Regions from separate parts of the Pedobacter sp. HDW13 genome, predicted to be linked through region 4. Evidence: riboswitches for the same ligand, from Rfam matches in the RefSeq annotation. Region 4 holds a riboswitch; each other region holds the start of a gene.
The links. Region 4 has a riboswitch for S-adenosylmethionine ahead of G7074_RS22830 (O-acetylhomoserine aminocarboxypropyltransferase/cysteine synthase family protein). Riboswitches for the same ligand answer to the same signal wherever they lie in the genome.
Positions count from the first base shown of each region.

Region 1 (5,025 bases), 2.8 Mb from region 4:
CATTGTTTGCAATACCGGCGGACCAATTGCTGCAGAATCTGACTTCCCTGTTGAAGTGGTGGTTGGCCCTGAGTTTATTACCGGTTCTACAAGAATGAAATCGGGAACGGCACAAAAACTGGTTTTAAATATGCTTAGTACTACGGTTATGGTACAGTTAGGACGTGTGGTTGGTAATAAGATGGTTGATATGCAATTAACCAATCATAAGTTGGTAGATCGTGGGACACAAATGGTTGCTGATGAGCTGCACATTGGCTACGAAGAAGCTGCTGAGTTGCTGAACCGCTACGGAAGTGTACGTAAAGCTGTAGAAGCCGGACAACATTAACAAATGATTGAAGGATGGAATGACAGAATTGGAGATGGGCTTAAACATTCACTCATTCAAAATTCGTTCATTCAAAATTAAATTAATGACTGAAGGGTAGAATGATTGAATTGGAGATGGGCTAAGAACATTTACTTATTCAAAATTCACGCATTCAATAATTAAAAACTATGCACGAGATTGAGCCTTATTACCAGTGGCGAGACGATTATATTTCGGCTGAAGATGAACGTTCACCGTTTTATAATACCGAATATTCTGAGCTTTACTTCGATAAGCAGATTTATAACTTTTTACTTCACCCACAATGGGATGAATTTGGATCGAGCACACTGTACATGAAGGTGCTGTATGCCGATTACGATCGCGGTTATGCCATAATAGAGTTTATCGGTGAGTGGAACGATGCCATCAACAACGATATTATGTTGCTCAAACGCGATGTGGTAGAGTTGATGATGGATGAAGGCATTAATAAATTTATCCTCATCGGAGAAAATGTGCTCAATTTCCATGCTTCTGATGATAGCTATTACGAAGAGTGGTTTCAGGAGGTGGAAGATGGCTGGATTGTTGGTGTGAATTTTCAGGAACATGTAATTGCCGAGTTTCGCGATAACAACATCGATTATTACATTAACTTTGGCGGCGATTTCGATAATCTGCCTTGGCGTACATTAAAGCCACTGCAGTTCTTTAAAAAAGTTGAAGAATTGCTGACAAAAAGATTGAACTAAATGTTTATTTTTATATAATTTAACACGCAAAAAATTAAAATGGAACAACAAAATTATCAATATCAGGACAACAGTGTTTTTGTACAGGAAAAATCTGTGTCTAAAAAATTCTTCGCTAACGTTTTCTTATGGATGTTCGTTGCATTGAGTTTATCTACAGTAGCTGCTTATCTTTTCGGTACCAACGAGCAGTTAATGCAGTATCTTTTAAATATTAACCCTGCAACAGGCAAAGTTAGTATGTCTATATTTGGTTATATAGCCATGTTCGCTCCGCTAGGCCTGGTTTTATTAATGGGCTTTGGTTTAAGCCGGTTATCATTACCTGCTTTAATAGGCGTATTTGTGCTTTACTCTGTATTAACCGGAATTAGCTTAAGCTTTATCTTGTTAACATATACTTCAGGTTCGGTAGTAAGCTGTTTTGCAGGTGCAGCCGGAATATTTGGAATTATGGCATTTATGGGTTATACAACCAATATCGATCTAAGCAAATTTGGTCCGATTCTGATGGTTGGGGTAATTGGTTTAGTAATTGCCAGTGTAATTAATATGTTTATTCAGAGCGAACAGTTCAGCTTGTTTATGGCTTTTATTGGCATTGCAATATTTACTGCATTAACAGCTTATGATGTGCAAAAGATTAAAAGAATTGGCGAAGGTATTGAGGCCAGCGGAGAACAGGTTCTTCAGATTGAATCTAAGAAAATGGCGATTGTAGCTGCGTTATCTTTATACCTGGATTTCTTAAACATCTTCCTGTTCTTACTACGCATTTTCGGAAGCAGAAAATAAACGGTTTAAACAGAACAATATTCTTAAGGCTGTGCAGTTTTGCATGGCCTTTGTAATTTTATTTGGCCACAAGGCGATAATTTTTGGAAATGATGCCGCTTTGTTGCATTTTTGTATGCTTATTAAGAAAGACGGAGGGATTAGACCCAACGAAGTCTTAGCAACCTGTGCCACACAAGGTGCTAAATTCTATTCTGCAAATAGCGGAAACAGATAAGTTTAGGATTACGATTCACGTACCAACTTTTTAGATAAGCCATTAATTTAGGAAACAAGTATGAAGTATTAAGACAATTTTGCCTTTACTTTTTGCTGCCACCTAATAAAAAGTGAGTTATCAATATTTCAACGCTTGATACTTGCTACTTGCTACAACAACAACAATGAGCATTAGAGAAGAATTAGAAAAACGTATTTTGGTGATTGATGGTGCAATGGGTACCATGATTCAGCGATATACCCTAACCGAAGAGGATTTTAGAGGGGAACGCTTTAAAGATCATCCCTGTGATGTAAAAGGCAATAACGATTTGCTTAACATTACACGCCCCGATATTATCAAAACCATACACCTCGAGTACATGGCTGCTGGTGCCGATATTATCGAAACCAATACCTTTAGTACACAGCGAATTTCGATGGCCGATTACCAAATGGAAGACCTTTCTTACGAAATGAGTTTTGAAGGAGCAAGGGTAGCCAAAGAAGCGGCCGACGAGTTTATGGCGGCTAATCCCGATCGCAAGTGTTTTGTTGCAGGTGCCATTGGCCCAACCAACCGTACCCTTTCTATGTCGCCGAATGTTAACGATCCTGGTTTTAGGGCGGTTTATTTTGATGAATTAGAAGCAGCTTATTACGAGCAGGTTCGTGGGTTGGTAGATGGTGGCTCGGATGTGTTGTTGATCGAAACCATTTTTGATACCCTAAATGCAAAAGTGGCTATTGTGGCCATTAAAAAATACGAAGAAGTAATTGGTCGTAAGCTCGAGATTATGATCTCGGGGACCATTACCGATGCTTCAGGAAGAACATTGTCGGGCCAAACGGCGGAGGCTTTCTTAAACTCGGTAATGCATGCCAAACCATTAAGTATCGGTTTTAACTGTGCATTGGGAGCTAAAGAAATGCGTCCGCATATCGAAGAGCTTGCCGCAAAAGCAGGTTGTTATGTTTCGGCTTATCCAAATGCAGGTTTACCCAACGAGTTTGGAGCTTATGATGAACAACCACACGAAACCGCTCACCTGGTTGATGATTTTATTGCATCAGGCTTTGTGAATATTGTTGGTGGTTGTTGCGGTACCACACCTGATCACATTGGTTGCATTGCTAAAAATGCCCGGAAAGCTGAGCCTAGAAAATTACCTGTGCTCGAACCTCATATGCGTTTAAGCGGACTTGAACCTGTAACCATTACCCCAGAAAGTATTTTTGTAAATATAGGCGAAAGAACTAATATTACCGGATCGCCAAAATTCTCGAAACTGATTTTAGGTGGCGATTATGAAGCTGCTTTAGCAGTTGCATTACAGCAGGTAGAAGGTGGCGCGCAGGTTATTGACGTGAATATGGATGAGGGGATGCTTGATTCGGAAGCAGCCATGACCAAATTCCTGAACCTGATTGCTTCTGAACCTGATATTGCCAAACTACCCATTATGGTCGATTCATCAAAATGGTCCGTGATTGAGAATGGCTTAAAATGCCTGCAAGGCAAGGGGATTGTGAACTCTATTTCCTTGAAAGAAGGCGAAGATAAATTCCGCGAAAGTGCCCGTAAAATTATGCAGTATGGTGCTGCGGTTGTGGTAATGGCTTTTGATGAGCAAGGACAGGCCGATAATTACGAACGCAGAAAAGAAATTTGTAAAAGAAGTTACGATATTCTTGTAAACGAAATCGGTTTCCCGGCAGAAGATATTATTTTCGACCCGAATATTTTAACCGTGGCCACCGGCCTGGAGGAACACAACAATTACGCAGTCGATTTTATTAACGCCACCCGCTGGATCAAAGAAAATCTGCCTCATGCCAAGGTAAGCGGTGGGGTTTCGAATATTTCGTTCTCTTTCAGGGGTAACAATGTGGTTCGCGAAGCCATGCACTCTGCATTTCTTTATCACGCCATTCAGGCAGGTTTAGATATGGGGATCGTAAACGCCGGTATGTTGGAGGTTTATCAGGAAATTCCACCCGAATTATTGGAAAGGGTAGAAGATGTATTGTTAAACCGTAGGGAAGATGCCACTGAGCGTCTGGTAGAATATGCCGATACCGTAAAATCGAAAGGGAAAGAGATTGTTAAAGATGAGGAGTGGAGAAAAGGATCGGTTGAAGAAAGGTTATCACATTCATTGGTAAAAGGTATTGTAGAATATCTGGATGACGATGTAGAGGAGGCCCGCCAGAAATATGCCCGCCCGATTCAGGTAATTGAGGGGCCATTGATGGATGGGATGAATATTGTGGGAGATTTATTTGGTGCAGGTAAAATGTTCCTGCCTCAGGTAGTAAAATCGGCTAGGGTAATGAAAAAAGCCGTTGCATACCTCTTGCCTTTTATTGAGCAGGAAAAACTCGATAATCCCGATCAGGATCAGAATTCATCGGCAGGTAAGGTTTTAATGGCCACGGTAAAAGGCGATGTGCACGATATCGGAAAAAACATTGTGGGTGTGGTGCTGGCTTGTAACAACTTCGAAATTATAGATATGGGTGTGATGGTTCCTGCACAGGATATCATCAAAAAAGCCAAAGAAATAAATGCCGATATTATTGGTTTAAGTGGCTTAATCACCCCTTCCTTGGATGAAATGGTTCACTTTGCCAAAGAAATGGAGCGCGAAGGTTTTACTATACCTTTAATTATTGGTGGTGCAACTACCTCACGTATTCATGCTGCTGTAAAGGTGGCACCAAATTATTCGGGTCCGGCCATTCACGTATTGGATGCATCCAGAAGTGTTACGGTTTGCAGCACTTTGATGAATCCCGATACCAAGGATGAATATGTAGCCGGTATTAAAGCCGAATACGATAAAGCGCGTGAAGCACATTTAAACAAACGTTCGGATAAGCGCTTTAAAACACTGGAAGAAGCCCGAGAAAATAAATTTAAGATAGATTTCCAATCCAACCTACCTGTTCCTGAATTTATTG
Region 1 covers NZ_CP049868.1:2,711,587-2,716,611, forward strand. The annotation lists gene murQ (N-acetylmuramic acid 6-phosphate etherase) at 1-331, shown strand, start outside; gene G7074_RS11540 (hypothetical protein) at 502-1,068, shown strand; gene G7074_RS11545 (Bax inhibitor-1/YccA family protein) at 1,108-1,863, shown strand; SAM riboswitch class I at 1,980-2,083, shown strand; gene metH (methionine synthase) at 2,247-5,025, shown strand, end outside.
Region 1: it holds a riboswitch for S-adenosylmethionine, as region 4 does, so the genes downstream of both, metH (methionine synthase) here and G7074_RS22830 (O-acetylhomoserine aminocarboxypropyltransferase/cysteine synthase family protein) in region 4, are expected to answer to the same signal.

Region 2 (5,025 bases), 730 kb from region 4:
ATCGAGGTAAAGATAGGAAAAATCGGTAGCGCTGTAATTTCCCTGGATGGGTTGCAGCTCTCCAGTTACGATTTTTAGTAAGGTGCTTTTGCCCGAGCCATTTGCTCCTTTAATCTGCATCCTTTCGCCCGATCGAAGCTGGAAACTGATTCCTTCTTGCAGCAAAGGAATGGTATATCCGAAGTTAATTGCTTCGGCATCGATCAGTAATTTTCCATGGTGTATTTCGGATGCCATGATGTTGATTTTTAACACCTGATATTGTTGAATTTGCGACCGCGTTTCCTGCATGTTTTCCTGTAAGCCCGTTATTTTTTCATGCTGGGCATCAAGTACTTTAGCCGTACTCCGTTCCGATTTACTTTTCAATCCGCCGGCAATAATGCGGGGAAGCGAGTTGCTTTGTCCGGCGCTTTTACCACGCTGCTCTTGTTTTTGGCGCTGGTAGGCTACATCGCGTGCTTTCTTCTCTGTTTGTTTAAGTGTTTTGGCCTGTTCGTTAAGCTGTGCATGCAGGGCATTAACCTTTTCCAGCTTTTGCTGCTGATAAAATTCAAAATTGCCACCATAAACCTCAATGCCTTTTTTACTCAGCTCGAGGGTTTTATTCATCAGATTAAGCAAGCTTCTGTCATGACTCACCACCAAAATGGTTGCCTTGCTCTGCGCTATAAATTGATATAATTTTTTTCGGGTTTGGATATCCAAATGGTTGGAAGGTTCATCTAGCAAAATCAGCTCTGGTTGGTGCAGGTTTATGCTGGCCAGGAAAATTTTTGTTTTCTGTCCTCCACTCAGGCTGCCAAGTAACTGATCGGTTGATAAATGTTCTAGTCTCCATTTTTTTAATGCCTGACTTACTTTCTGCTCAATTTCCCAGTCATCATTCAGATCGGTAAAATGCTGCGGATCGGCATCACCAGCCAGAATAGCTTGCAGGGCTTTTAGCTTTTGATCGATGCCAAGTGTGCGGGCAACGGTATACTGGTCGTATTCTCCTAAATGCTGCGGAATGTACCACGGCTTTTCAGGGGTGATGATTTCGCCTGAACCGGGTTGCATAGCACCTGCAAGCATTTTGAGCAAGGTTGATTTGCCTACGCCATTAATGCCCACTAATGCCGCTTTATCGCCGCTGGCAATGTTTAGCGAGAGGTTATTGAAGAGTTGCTCGTTATCGGGATGGGTATAAGAAAGGGATCGGATGATTAAACTCATAGCTAAACATTAGGCAATTGAAAAATATTTACGGGTGTAAAGGTATTATTCTTTTTTGTTTAACAAAAATGTTTAATAAGAATAATTTAGAATCGTATTTACTAATAAGCAGAATATGAGTTGATTAAATCTTAATATACTTCATAACATAAGGTGCAACACTTCGTTGCTTTGTTTATTAAAATGAAAGAAGGTAGGTGGGGAGATATGCTTTTATAAGGCAAATTAAGCGTAAGCCTGATTATTTTTAATAAAGTATACTAAATTGGTAGACTTTTTATATATTTGGCCAATCACCAAATTCTCTTGCCGAATAGCCTGGTGATTTCAGCAATTCATAAAAATAACATCCTGGTTGTGCAATGTGTGGCGCTTTATGTAATGGTGGAAAATTCATTCAGCACAGATGGCGTACAATCCAGGATGTTATTTAAGCTTTTCACAAGATACGATTAAGCCCTCATTACTATCCGATTATCACAGAAAAAATAAATACTATAAAATCTATAGGTTTAATTGGTTTTTAATATTTTTTGTTTTACCTTTACAGCATCTAGTAATTCCACCAATAGTAGATAATTTATACAGAAGAAGGGAGAGGGAGCCTCATCGATCTTCTAGCAACTTTTCAGTAATGAAATAAGTGCTTTACTCATTCCGGAGGTATTCCGGAAAAATAAATTTACTGCATCTAATAATTCCACCACTAGTAGATGATTTATACAGAAGAAGGGAGAGGGAGCCTCGTCGATCTTCTAGCAACTTTTCAGCAATGAAATAAGTGCTTTACTCATTCGTCCGAAATTTTTCGGGGGAAAAATAAATTAACTAAGATATGAAAACACTTAAACTACAAAACTCCTGCTGTTGTAAATAGCATTTACAGTTTCAAACATGCTTTTCTTTTTTGATTAAGCGGCTGGTAATTTACCAGTCATGGAAATGGTATGTCTGCTCCACAGGGTTTTAAAACAGAATTACTAAACTAAAACCATAAACATGAACTTTAAAAACTATCTACCCACACTAAAAGGCCTCTCTTTGGGACTATTGATCAGTAGTTCGGCCTTTTCGGCAACAGTTAAACCACCCGCAGCCTTTATTAAAGAAGGAATATGGCGCGGTGTATTTACGGTGAGCGAATCGGCTGTTCCATTTAATTTCGAATTTAAGGGCAAAGATCCTGAACACGCTGTTTTTACTTTGATAAATGGCACCCGTCGCGATGATTTCCATGTGCAGCGTCTTGGAAAGGATTCGATTTTCGTTAAAATGAATACTTACGATGCAGCCCTGGTGGCCAAAATAGAACCCAATGGTACATTAAGTGGTGAGTATCGGAGTTTGGTACCAGGTTTCAGGGGGAACTCTCTGCCATTTACGGCCGAGCCTGGTAAAACCTACCGCTTTGTAGAGCCCGGTAAAGATGTAAAACCTACTGCCGACCTATCGGGCAAATGGGAACTTAAATTATACAGTAAAGAAGCTGTTCCTGCATCAATTGCGGTGCTGAAACAAAACGGGAATAAGCTTACGGGCGTAATTATGACGGTTGTAGGCGATAGCCGTGAAATTGAAGGCACCATACAAGGAAATGAGTTCGCTTTATCGGGCTTTACCGGTCCAAGTCCTTTTATTATTAAAGGAAAAGTAAATGAAGATGGCACGCTATCAGGAGATCAGGGTTTTGGTATCTATAAAAACATCAAGTTCGATGCCACTAAAAACAACGATGCCAACCTGCCTGATCCCTATAAATTAACCTTTTTAAAAGAAGGCTATAAAAAACTCGATTTCACTTTTCCTGATCTTAAGGGTAAAGCCGTTTCGCTGAGCGACGATAAATACAAAGGCAAAGTGGTAATTGTAGAAATTGTGGGTACCTGGTGTCCGAACTGTACCGACCAGACTGTTTTTCTTTCGCCCTGGTTTAACAAAAACCAAAAACGCGGAGTAGAAGCCATTGCCATTGGTTTTGAACAAAAAGACAGTCTGGCCTATGCCCAGTACACGCTCGGAAAGCTGAGAGATAAATACGATATCAAATACGATATCCTATTCGGTGGGCTGGCCGATAAGAAACTGGTAGCACAGAAACTGCCCGCACTCAACAAATTTATTGCTTTCCCAACTACCATTATCATCGATAGAAAAGGAGAGGTACGCGAAATTTACACCGGTTACACCGGCACGGTAACAGGTAAATATTACGACGATTACGAGAAGAAATTTAATCGCGTACTAGACGAACTGATTGCCGAACCAGCACCAGAAACTGCTGCAGTAAACAAGAATGAATCGATAAAAGGAAAATAATCATTAAAAAACCAAAATAAAATGAGCGTACATAAAATTTTTAAAGGAGCAGTTTTGCTCAGTTCACTGTTTATTGGTGGACAGGTTTTGGCCGATGGTGTAAAACCGGTAGCTGTAGAAAAAACAATAAAAGAAGGGGTTTGGCGCGGTGTATTTAATGTAAGCGAAACCCAGGTGCCTTTTAACTTCGAATTTAAAGGCAAGGATTTCGAACATGCTACTTTTACCCTGTTAAATGGCACCCGTCGCGATGATTTCCACGTAAAACGCATTGCACCCGATTCGGTATTTATTAAAATGAATACTTACGATGCAGCCCTGGTAGCCAAAATAAATGATGATGGTACATTATCAGGCGAGTATCGCAGTTTGGTGCCGGGTTTCAGGGGCAATTCGCTTCCTTTTACTGCCGAGCATGGCAAAAAGTACCGCTTTGTTGAGCCGGGTAAAGATGTGGCACCGGCGGCCAATATATCGGGCAAATGGGAGCTTAAGTTCTATTCAAAAGAACAGGTGCCTAACAAGGTGGCGATACTAAAACAAAACGGAAACAAGCTAACCGGGGTAATTATGCAGGTAACCGGCGATAGCCGCGAACTGGAAGGTACTGTACAAGGTGATGAGTTTGTGCTTTCGGGCTTTACGGGCCCAAGTCCTAAAATTTACAAAGGTAAAATCAATCCTGATGGTACCATCAGCGGCGTAATTTCGGCCGGAATTTACGATAATACCAAATTTGATGGTGCAAAAGACGATAAAGCCGAATTGCCCGATCCCTACAAAATTACATTCTTAAAAGAAGGTTATAAAAAGCTCGATTTTACCTTCCCTGATCTTGCCGGGAAATCGGTTTCGCTAAGCGACGATAAGTACAAAGGTAAAGTGGTAATTGTAGAAATTGTGGGTACCTGGTGCCCGAACTGTACCGATCAAACGGTATTTCTTTCGCCATGGTTTAACAAAAACCAGAAAAGAGGAGTAGAGGCCATTGCCATTGGCTTTGAACAAAAAGACGACCTGGAGTACGCCAAATACACACTGGGCAAACTGCGCGATAAATACGATGTAAAATACGATATCCTTTTTGGTGGCCTGGCCGATAAAAAACTGGTATCGCAGAAATTGCCGGCACTCAATAAATTTATTGCTTTTCCAACTACCATTATCATCGACAGAAAAGGCGAAGTACGCGAAATTTATACGGGTTATACCGGCACCGTTACCGGAAAATACTATAAAGAATACGAGAAAAAATTTAACGCTTTGTTAGATGAACTGATTGCAGAAGATGCTACGGCTACTGCCTCGGCAACAGGCGATAAAAACACGCAAAAAAGCAAATAATCATATCCTTACGCCGGTTAAGCTGATGGGTTAACCGGTATTATCTAAAAAATATAAATCCAAAATGAAACTAACATTAACCATTTCGCTATTAACCCTGGCCTCTTTAGGCGCTTTATCACAGTCGAACCGCTTTGCTGCGGCAAA
Region 2 covers NZ_CP049868.1:4,737,779-4,742,803, forward strand. The annotation lists gene G7074_RS20035 (ABC-F family ATP-binding cassette domain-containing protein) at 1-1,218, opposite strand, end outside; SAM riboswitch class I at 1,796-1,901, shown strand; SAM riboswitch class I at 1,934-2,044, shown strand; gene G7074_RS20040 (peroxiredoxin) at 2,218-3,534, shown strand; gene G7074_RS20045 (peroxiredoxin) at 3,556-4,878, shown strand; gene G7074_RS20050 (YceI family protein) at 4,943-5,025, shown strand, end outside.
Region 2: it holds a riboswitch for S-adenosylmethionine, as region 4 does, so the genes downstream of both, G7074_RS20040 (peroxiredoxin) here and G7074_RS22830 (O-acetylhomoserine aminocarboxypropyltransferase/cysteine synthase family protein) in region 4, are expected to answer to the same signal.

Region 3 (5,025 bases), 560 kb from region 4:
TTTAAGGCTGGTATTCAGCACAAACGAATTTTTCCCCTGTCCCGAATTAGGCACAATACCTACCTGTTTTAAATTGTTGTAAGAGATCCTGTAATCGTATTTTTCTCCGGCATCTGCAATCGATACACCGTTATTTAAGGAATAACCGGTTTGGAAAAAATCGCGAACATTATCCGGATGCGCTTCAAAAGGAACAGCTACACCTTTAGAGAAAAACTGCGGAATTAGCCTGCCATCCAGTTTCGGTCCCCAGCTCTCATCAACCCCGTCATTTAAACCTTTACCAGCACCATCCACATAGCTAAATTTACCTTCAGAACCTTGTCCAAAAGCATTTTGATATACCGGAAGGGTAAGCAGGCTTTCTAAAACCGCGTTCGAGTTAACGGCAATTCCCAATCCTTTTTTCGATTTACCGGTTTTGGTTTTGATGAGGATTACGCCTGCTGCAGCCCGCGATCCGTACAATGCGGCTGCATTTGGGCCTTTAAGCACACTCATTGATTCAATATCTTCAGGATTGATATCCGAAATGGTATTGGCATAATCCCGGGCACCGGCCGAGTTTAACTGCGAGTTATCAACCGGAATTCCATCTACCACAAACAGTGGCTGGTTGTTACCGGCAATGGAAGTTTCACCCCTGATTACCACGCGCGACGACCCCATACTTCCCTGGCTATTGGTTACCCTTACACCGGCAATTTTACCAGCCAGGGCATTAACCAGGTTCGATTCTTTAGCTTCGGCCAAATCCTGCCCCTTTAATTCCTGAACGGCATAACCCAGCGATTTCTTTTGGCGCGATATACCTAAAGCAGTAACTACAACCTCATCAAGCGACTGATCGCTCGATTGCAATACCACAGCGATAGGACTACCTTTAACAACAGGTATTTCCTGGGTTTTAAAGCCAATGTATGAGAATATAAGGGTAGCTTTTTCGGGTGCGTTAATGCTAAAAACCCCTTTACCATCGGTAGTGGTAGCTTGTTTGGTTTCTTTGATCAAAACAGAAACACCCGGCAGGGTTTCGCCCTCGGCCGATTTTACCGTACCTGTAACAGGTACATTTTGCGCAAGTAACTGCTGCGCCGTAAAGAGCAGCAAAATAAACGCTATTGATTTAATTTTTTTGAACATCTTGTGTTGTAATAATTAGTTAATGGAGACAATAATTTGGGCAATACCTTTCCACCACGGCTATAAACCGTATTTTTTGTTTAAAAAATGAAAGGATTGGTTAGCTTAAAAGCCCGTTAAAATGAATGCATCTTAACAGGGCATACGCATTCGGAAATACCTCGTTTGGTTTAAATAAATAGATTTTAGTACGTCTGTTTTTTTCATCTGGAAATGATCATTAGTAAATAAGTTACTTTCAAAAAAGCCCGGGTACAAAAAAAGCACCTCAACCAAAAGTCAGAAGTGCTCCATATTAATAAGGATAACGCAAACTGCTGACTTAACTACCCCAGATTCATCCGGGATGGAATTAGCACCATTTCTAAAACTTAGATGGTTGCTAAGGCTTCACAGGGCCATTCCCTCCGCCTTTCTTGATAAGCATTTTTAAATAACTGGGGCAAAGGTATAATTAAATCCAGTAATTCTATAGTTTTTATATATTTTTTATCTGAAAATTTTTTCTTGCCAAATACGAGCCGTATATTTGTCGACCAATTTAGTCGATTAAAACACATCCCAATGAATCTGAAATCAATTTTCACAGCCGTTTTGACCATATCAACTACCATATCCTTTGCACAAGATCAAACCGTATTGGCCAATCATACAGGGGTAAAAGCCCATAAAGAAAAGTCTAATGCCTTTGTAGCACTCGGCAGCTGGCGCGGAGTTGCCAAAGTAAAAGAAGGATTGGAAATCCCTTTCAACTTTGATATCAACGAAAAAAATGGTCAGCAGAAATTATATTTCCGCAATGCCGAAGAAAGTTTTGAAGGCGGTTTAGTTAAACAAACTGCCGATTCGCTTTTTGTCAAACTCGATCAGTTTGATAACGAACTGGCATTTGCCATAACTGGCGATCAGCTTACCGGCACATTAAGAAAACAAGGCCAGACCGGTAAACCTTTGGCCATTGTAGCCGAGCGTAAAAACTACCGTTTCGAAACAGACGGTAAACCTGTAACAGCCAATTACTCCGGAAGCTACGATGTGGTTTTCAAATCGCCAAATGGCAAGGACGAAAAAACAGTAGGTTTATTTAAGCAAACAGGCAACAAACTTACCGGTACTTTTTTACGTGTAACCGGCGATTCGCGCTACCTGGAAGGCGTGGTAGAAGGTAACGAATTTCAGTTATCAAGCTTTATTGGCTCCTCTCCTGCTTACTACAAAGGCACTTTCCAGTCCAATGGCACTTTAAGCGGTGAAATCTTAGGTGCAAGAGGAAGTCAGCCTTTTACAGGTGTTAAGAATGCCAACGCTGCCCTGCCCGATGCCTACAAACTCACCTACCTGAAACCGGGTTATAAAACCCTCGATTTTAGTTTCGCAGATGTTAATGGAAAAAAGATTTCGTTAAAAGATGAAAAATACAAAAACAAGGTAGTTGTTTTAACCATCACTGGCAGCTGGTGCCCCAATTGTGTAGATGAAGCTACCTTTATTGCCCCTTGGTATAAAGAAAACAAGAAACGTGGTGTAGAGGTTATTGCCTTACATTACGAACGCTCTACTGAGCCAGAATATGCTAAAAAAGTAATGAGCCGTTTCCGAGAGCGCTTTGGTATCGAATACGATCAGGTTATTGCCGGTACAGCCGATAAACAAGTGGTAGCCGAATCCTTACCTGCATTAGATTCGTTTGTATCTTTCCCTACTACCATTATTATCGATAAACAGGGAAATGTTGCCCAAATACACACCGGCTTTAATGGTCCGGCTACAGGCAAATTTTACGACGAATTTAAAAAAGAGTTTAATACCGAGATTGATGCTTTATTGAAGAAGTAAATGCAATCTAAACCTTTGTTCCCTGGTTAATTAAAAGTACTAAGCCGTAGCCACCATCTTTTTGTAATCGCGTGGGGTTACACCTTTGGCTTCTTTAAAAAACCGGTTAAAATTAGACAGACTATTAAAACCACATTCGTAAGCCAGGTTACCGATTTGCCTTTCGCCATCGGTAATCAGCTTGCAGGCATGGCCAATACGTACTTCATTTACAAACTCAACAAAAGTTTTTTGGGTGCGGCTTTTAAAATAACGGCAAAAAGCCTGTTTATTCATGTTAATCAACGCGGCAACATCGTCCAGTTGCATATCGGTAGCAAAGTTTTCAAACACATACTTAAATACCTTATCCATCCTGTCGTTATCTTTTAGCTGGTAGGTATTGGTATAACCCTGACTGGCCAGTAAATCGTACTCTTTGGTATGGCTCAATACCTCGAGTATTTTAAACAGCGAAATCATTTTCGGAAAATCTTCTTCCTCTTTTACCAGCTGTACCAGGAGTTTTTTTAACTGCGATTTGGTTTCCCCATAAAACTTCATTCCCCGACCGGCTATCTGCAATACCGCTTTCATTTTCTGCATATTACCCAGCTGTGCCAGCAATTCGATCAGCTTATCCGGATTAAAAAATACCGAAATAGAACGCGCGTGTTTCTGGTTTACCTTATCGTCAAAATAGGCTTCGCGGTTGTACCAAACATGCGGAATATTGGAGCCAAGAAAAATCAGCTCACCTTTTTCAAAATTTTCTATACTATCGCCAATAATGCGTTTGCCTTCACTTTCAACCATGTAGGTAATCTGACATTCGACATGAAAATGAAAAGCTGTAGAAAAGTAAGGCTGATCTATTACCTTCGTTTTAAAGATCTCATTATCCAAACCTTCCAGTATTTTAGCAAAAACCGGTTTCATAAGGGCATTTTTATATAGTTTATATTTGGTTAGGTCAATACCACGCCAAACACTGCTTAAGTGAGCAGATCCTATTTGGAGATAACAACCTTGAGTCAAATATACGCTACATTATCAAAATAAAGCAAACAAAGTATAATACTTGCTAAAATAACATCAAAAATAGCAAACAGAGCTTTAGAATTTAGTCTTTCTTCGGCCTAACTTTGAGTAATTACCCATACTAACCAAATCAATAAAATGAATCCGTAACCCGACAAGGTTAAAAATTAAGGATATAAAATGAACCAAAATTTACATCAAAAAGTAATCCTGTTAACGGGCGGCGCCGATGGTATTGGCTGGGAATGTGCCAAAGCCTACAGTAATGCAGGTGCCATTGTTTGTATAGCAGATAAACACCCCATTACTGAACAAAAATTAAGCGAACTGGCTAAACCTAATACTTTTATCCAATGCGATGTAAGCCAGGAAGCAGCAGTACAGGCTGCAATAGAAGCAGTGATTACCAAATACAACCGTTTAGATGCCATCCACAACAATGCAGCTATTGCCAGTCCTTCAAAACCTTTACATCAAACCAGCGATAGTGAGTGGGATTTGTTAATGAACATTAACCTGAAAAGCATTTTATTTACCACCCGCCACGGGCTGCCACATTTAAAAGCCTCAAAAGGAAACATCCTCAGCACCAGTTCGCTGGTGGGCAGTATTGGTCAGGAAAACCATGCCGCTTACGTGGCTACCAAAGGCGCTGTAAATGCCTTAACCAAAGCCATGGCTTTAGATTATGCTCCCTTTCAGGTGCGGGTAAATGCCGTTTCACCTGCAGCCATCAATACGCCAACACTACAAGCCTGGAGCAACGAACAGCCCAACAAAACAGATTTAGAACAATACCTTAACAAATTACAACCCTTAGGTAACATGCCCTATGGAGATGTAATTGCCGATGCCTGCGTATTCCTGCTGAGTGATGCAGCACGCTTTATAACCGGTACCATTTTGCCGGTAAGCGGTGGTGCAGAATTAGGTTACAGAACCATTATTTAAAATATGATCCATAAAATTAATATACTCGACAAAAGATTTGAACTGGCTACAGGTGCTGGTAGTGATGCTATACAT
Region 3 covers NZ_CP049868.1:6,036,170-6,041,194, forward strand. The annotation lists gene G7074_RS25065 (SusC/RagA family TonB-linked outer membrane protein) at 1-1,143, opposite strand, end outside; SAM riboswitch class I at 1,463-1,569, opposite strand; gene G7074_RS25070 (peroxiredoxin) at 1,708-2,979, shown strand; gene G7074_RS25075 (AraC family transcriptional regulator) at 3,019-3,897, opposite strand; gene G7074_RS25080 (SDR family NAD(P)-dependent oxidoreductase) at 4,180-4,950, shown strand; gene G7074_RS25085 (enolase C-terminal domain-like protein) at 4,954-5,025, shown strand, end outside.
Region 3: it holds a riboswitch for S-adenosylmethionine, as region 4 does, so the genes downstream of both, G7074_RS25065 (SusC/RagA family TonB-linked outer membrane protein) here and G7074_RS22830 (O-acetylhomoserine aminocarboxypropyltransferase/cysteine synthase family protein) in region 4, are expected to answer to the same signal.

Region 4 (5,025 bases):
CTCCATATCAGCATAGGTGTAATTGCCTGATGCCACCAACTGCCTGATATTGTTTTCGGCTTCAAACACAGCTTTTAAGCCTGATGGCAACTGATCTTTAGCTTTCTCCATTACATCAAAAGGTAAAATACCCAAAGCACCACCTTCTAACTGGGTAAGTTGCTTAGGTGTAAGTAACTTAATGGCAGTAAGTTTAACCTGGCCGCTGTAATCGGCAAATTTTGTGCGGGCAATAATGGTCCACAATAAAACCTGAATATCGTGCTGTTCTACTTCGGGGTGCTTTTCGGCACTCTTTAATATCGATACTACAATTTCTTCTTTGGGTCCTAAAACCGGAGCAAACATGTAGCCATCGCCTTTTGAAGGGGCAAAGGTTCCGGCTTTAAGGCAATAGCTTTTATTGGTCATTTCGTAAAAACCTTCGCAAAGCACATAACCGCCCTCCGGATTTTTAGGTAATAAATATAAAGGCTGAAATTTCTCCTTCGATTTAAAATCGGGCATCATCTCGCCTTCGCGATTCACATCTTCAAAACTGGTGGTAATGGCAGCAGGCTGTTTCAGGAATTTATCAACCCCTAAGGCTTTAGCACCCTGTGCTGTACCCACTTTTAGTAGTTTATCTTTTAAGCCACCAAACTGGGCATTAACGTTATTTAAGCAGGCAACAGTAAATAGTATTGCCAAACCATAGAATTTTACATTTTTCATGATGATTAGATTTAGATAGGTAACACAAACTTAAAGTTTTAACCATTAACTTTATATTAAAATATTTAAGGAGCCTTAATTATTTAAAATTAGCACCCTCATTCACAGTAGCTTGCTTTAAATTCAAAATTTTATTTTGTGGATTAAAATTAAATTCAGACATTTGGAATATTATTTGGCAATAAGCTAAGTAAAAGTCAATCTTCAGAGGTTGATTTATAAAGAAGTGGCGAGAGACTGGCTCCATGACCCACTGGCAACCCTCAGAAAGAGAAGGTGCCAATTCCTGACTGGCTAACACGGTGTTATCTGGTGATATAAATTTTAACTGATGAAAACATTAAATCTTCAATCGCTAAGCGAACCTGGTTCAAACCTTAAAAAAGTAGAAGATCTTTCTATGTCTTTTATGTGTTGCAATATGCAGGCGATTACTTGTATGTGCTGTTGCATACAGTAATTTAAAAATCTTCCCTTTTTGTGTTTTTCAAACTGGAAGGTCCCGCTAAAACGGGATACGCCCACACAGCTTTAACCTTTAGGTTAATCTGATCCCTACAGATTATTCAACATTTAAAAATTTAAGCATTAAAGATTATGTCAACTTCATATAAATTCGAAACTTTACAAATACACGCAGGTCAGGAAATCGATCCAACTACAGGCTCAAGGGCTGTTCCTATTTATCAAACCACTTCATACGGTTTTAAAAATGCTGAGCATGGAGCCAATTTATTTGCTTTAAAAGAGTTCGGTAATATCTATACCAGGATCATGAACCCAACCAGCGATGTTTTCGAAAAACGCATTGCAGCTTTAGAAGGTGGCGTAGCAGCATTAGCAGTAGCATCTGGTCAGGCAGCACAATTTATTGCCTTAAATAATATCCTGGAGGCTGGCGACAGCATTGTTTCTTCATCTCATGTTTACGGCGGTACTTATAATCAGTTTAAAGTAGCGTTTAAGCGTTTGGGTATTCATGTTGATTTTGCTAACCCGGATGTGCCAGAAGAATTTGAAGCTAAAATTACCGATAAAACAAAAGCTATTTATTTAGAGACTATCGGTAACCCGGCATTTAGTGTGCCCGATTTTGAAAAAATTGCGGCTATTGCCAAAAAATATGATCTTCCTTTAGTTGTTGATAATACTTTCGGTGCTGCAGGTTACCTGTTTAAACCATTAGAACATGGCGCTAACGTAGTGGTACAATCGGCTACCAAATGGATTGGCGGACATGGAACCAGCATTGGTGGTGTAATTGTTGATGGCGGAAATTATAACTGGGGAAATGGTAAGTTTCCACAATTTAGTCAACCATCAGAAGGCTACCATGGTTTGGTTTTTAGCGATGTTTTCGGTGTCGACGGTCCTTTTGGCAATATTCAGTTTATTATTCGTGCCCGTGTAGAAGGTTTAAGGGATTTAGGTCCGGCTATTGCGCCGTTCAACTCTTTCCTGTTATTGCAAGGTCTCGAAACTTTATCGCTTCGTGTACAACGCCATGTAGATAATGCTTTAGAATTGGCTACCTGGTTAGAAAATCACCCGGCAGTTAAAGAAGTGGCTTATCCTGGTTTGGCCAGCAGTAAATACAATAATTTGGCAAAGAAATATTTAAGCAATGGCTTTGGAGCAGTTTTATCTTTCGAGTTAAACGGCAGCAAAGAAAGAGCAACCCAATTAATCGATAATTTAAAACTGATTTCGCACCTCGCAAACGTGGGCGATGCCAAAACGCTGATTATCCAGCCATCGGCTACCACACACCAGCAATTAAGCGATAGCGAACAACTGGCTGCAGGTGTTAAACCGAACTCGCTTCGCGTATCAGTTGGTATCGAGCATATCGACGACATTAAGGCCGATTTTGAGCAGGCTTTTGCAGCAATTGGCTTATCAGTAAGTACAGCCAGTTTACAAGCCTAATCCTTTTTTTATTACCATCAGCATTATTTTAGCATGAGCACAGCATCAACATATCAATATAACAAACAATTTAAGCTCGAAAGCGGAAAAAAAATCCGTAACCTGCAAATCGCTTATCAAACATATGGCAAATTAAACACAAAGAAAGATAACGTAATATGGGTTTGCCATGCGCTTACTGCCAATGCCGATGTTTTTGAATGGTGGGAAGGTTTGTTTGGGCAAAACGCTTTATTCAATCCAAACGATCATTATATTATTTGTGCTAATGTTTTAGGCTCTAATTATGGTACAACCAATCCTTTAAGTACCAATCCGGTTAACAGCCTGCCTTATTACTTGTCGTTTCCGCAGTTTACCATCCGCGATTTTGTATCAGCGCACCAGCTTTTAGCGGCGCATTTACAAATCGATACCATTAAACTATTAATTGGTGGCTCGTTAGGTGGACAACAAGCTGTTGAATGGAGCATTATTGAGCCGAATAAAATTGAGAACCTGATTTTAGTGGCTACTAATGCCGTGCATTCGCCCTGGGGAATTGCCTTTAACGAAAGTCAGCGACTAGCCATTACTACCGACCGTACTTTTTATGCCAATAAGCCTGATGGAGGCATTAAAGGTTTGAAAGCAGCCAGAAGCATTGCACTTTTAAGCTATCGTACTTACAATGCCTATGGCAGCACACAGGTAGAAAGTGTAAACGATAAAACTGATAATTTCAGGGCTTCGTCTTATCAGAATTATCAGGGAGAGAAATTAACCAATCGCTTTAACGCATACAGTTATTATTATTTAACCAAAGCAATGGATAGCCACAATGTTGGCCGCAACCGCAAAAGCATAGCTGATGCCTTAAAGCTGGTTAAAGCAAACACACTGGTAATTGGAATCGAAAACGACTTTTTATTCCCGATTTCAGAACAGAAATACCTGGCCGATCACATTACAGGTGCTGAATTTGCCACCATCCATTCTGAATATGGTCATGACGGGTTCTTAATCGAAACCAATACTTTAACCAATATTATCGGAACTTTTATTAAAGAGAGCCGCGATAAGAAAATAATCAAATTACAGCATACTGCATAGAAAGAGTAAAAGCAGAAAGACTTAAGCGTAAAGCTAAATAATAAAGACAAAAACAAATATAAGAACAATAGGATCGGTTAAAATCCGGTTATCTGTATAATCACAAAATAAAAATGAGTAAGAATTTAAAAATCGGTTTATTTGGTTTCGGAGTTGTAGGACAAGGTTTGCTGGACATTATCCAGAGCCAGAACCTGAATCTGGAAATCATTAAAATCGCGATAAAAGATCCAAAGAAGAAACGTACGCTCAATAAAGATTTGTTTACTACCGATCGTAACGAAATACTGAATAATACCGAAATCAATACAATTGTAGAATTGATTAACGATGCAGATGCTGCATACGAAATTGTAACTACCGCCTTAAAAAATGGCAAAAATGTAGTTTCGGCCAATAAAAAAATGATTGCTACCCACTTAAAAGAGCTGGTAGATTTACAGGCAGAACACGGTACTTCCCTATTGTATGAAGGTGCAGTGTGTGGTAGTATTCCAATTATCCGTAACTTGGAAGAATATTACGATAACGAATTGTTCCATGCATTAAGTGGCATTTTTAACGGATCGTCCAATTACATTCTGTCGAAAATATTTAACGAAAACCAGAGCTACGATTCGGCATTGAAAGAAGCTCAGGACTTAGGTTTTGCCGAAACCGATCCTATTTTGGATGTGGGAGGTTACGATCCGAAATATAAACTGGCTATTGCTACGGCCCATGCTTATGGTTTATTTGTAAACCCCGATATCATCCTGAACATTGGTATCCAAAACCTTTCGCAGTACGATATTAAATATGCACGCGAGAAAAATTTTAAAATCAAACTGGTACCAACAGCCCGTAAGGTAAATACCAAAGATGTGGTAACTTATGTTTTGCCTAAACTAGTAGCTAAGGATGATTTCTTGTATAATGTAGAAAACGAGTATAATGCTGTAGCAGTACAGGCTGCTTTTGCCGATAAACAGTTTTTCTATGGTAAAGGTGCAGGTGGCCATCCAACCGGTGCAGCTGTATTGTCGGATATTGCCGCATTACGCTACGATTACCGTTATGAGTATAAAAAGTACCACTCAGAAAACGGTGTAAAACATACTGAAGAAATTTTACTGGAAGTGTATTTACGCTACGCAGATGAAGATCTGATTACCTTACTGGAATTTGATAACATTAGCGAACGTTATGCTGCCGATAGTTATAAATATGTGGTTGGAACAGTTAAGCTGGAAAGCCTGATCAAGAACCGCGAATTGCTTTTAGATCAATCTGTTTTTGTGGCCTATACCG
Region 4 covers NZ_CP049868.1:5,472,084-5,477,108, reverse strand. The annotation lists gene G7074_RS22835 (hypothetical protein) at 1-714, opposite strand, end outside; SAM riboswitch class I at 928-1,038, shown strand; gene G7074_RS22830 (O-acetylhomoserine aminocarboxypropyltransferase/cysteine synthase family protein) at 1,312-2,643, shown strand; gene metX (homoserine O-acetyltransferase) at 2,677-3,735, shown strand; gene G7074_RS22820 (homoserine dehydrogenase) at 3,849-5,025, shown strand, end outside.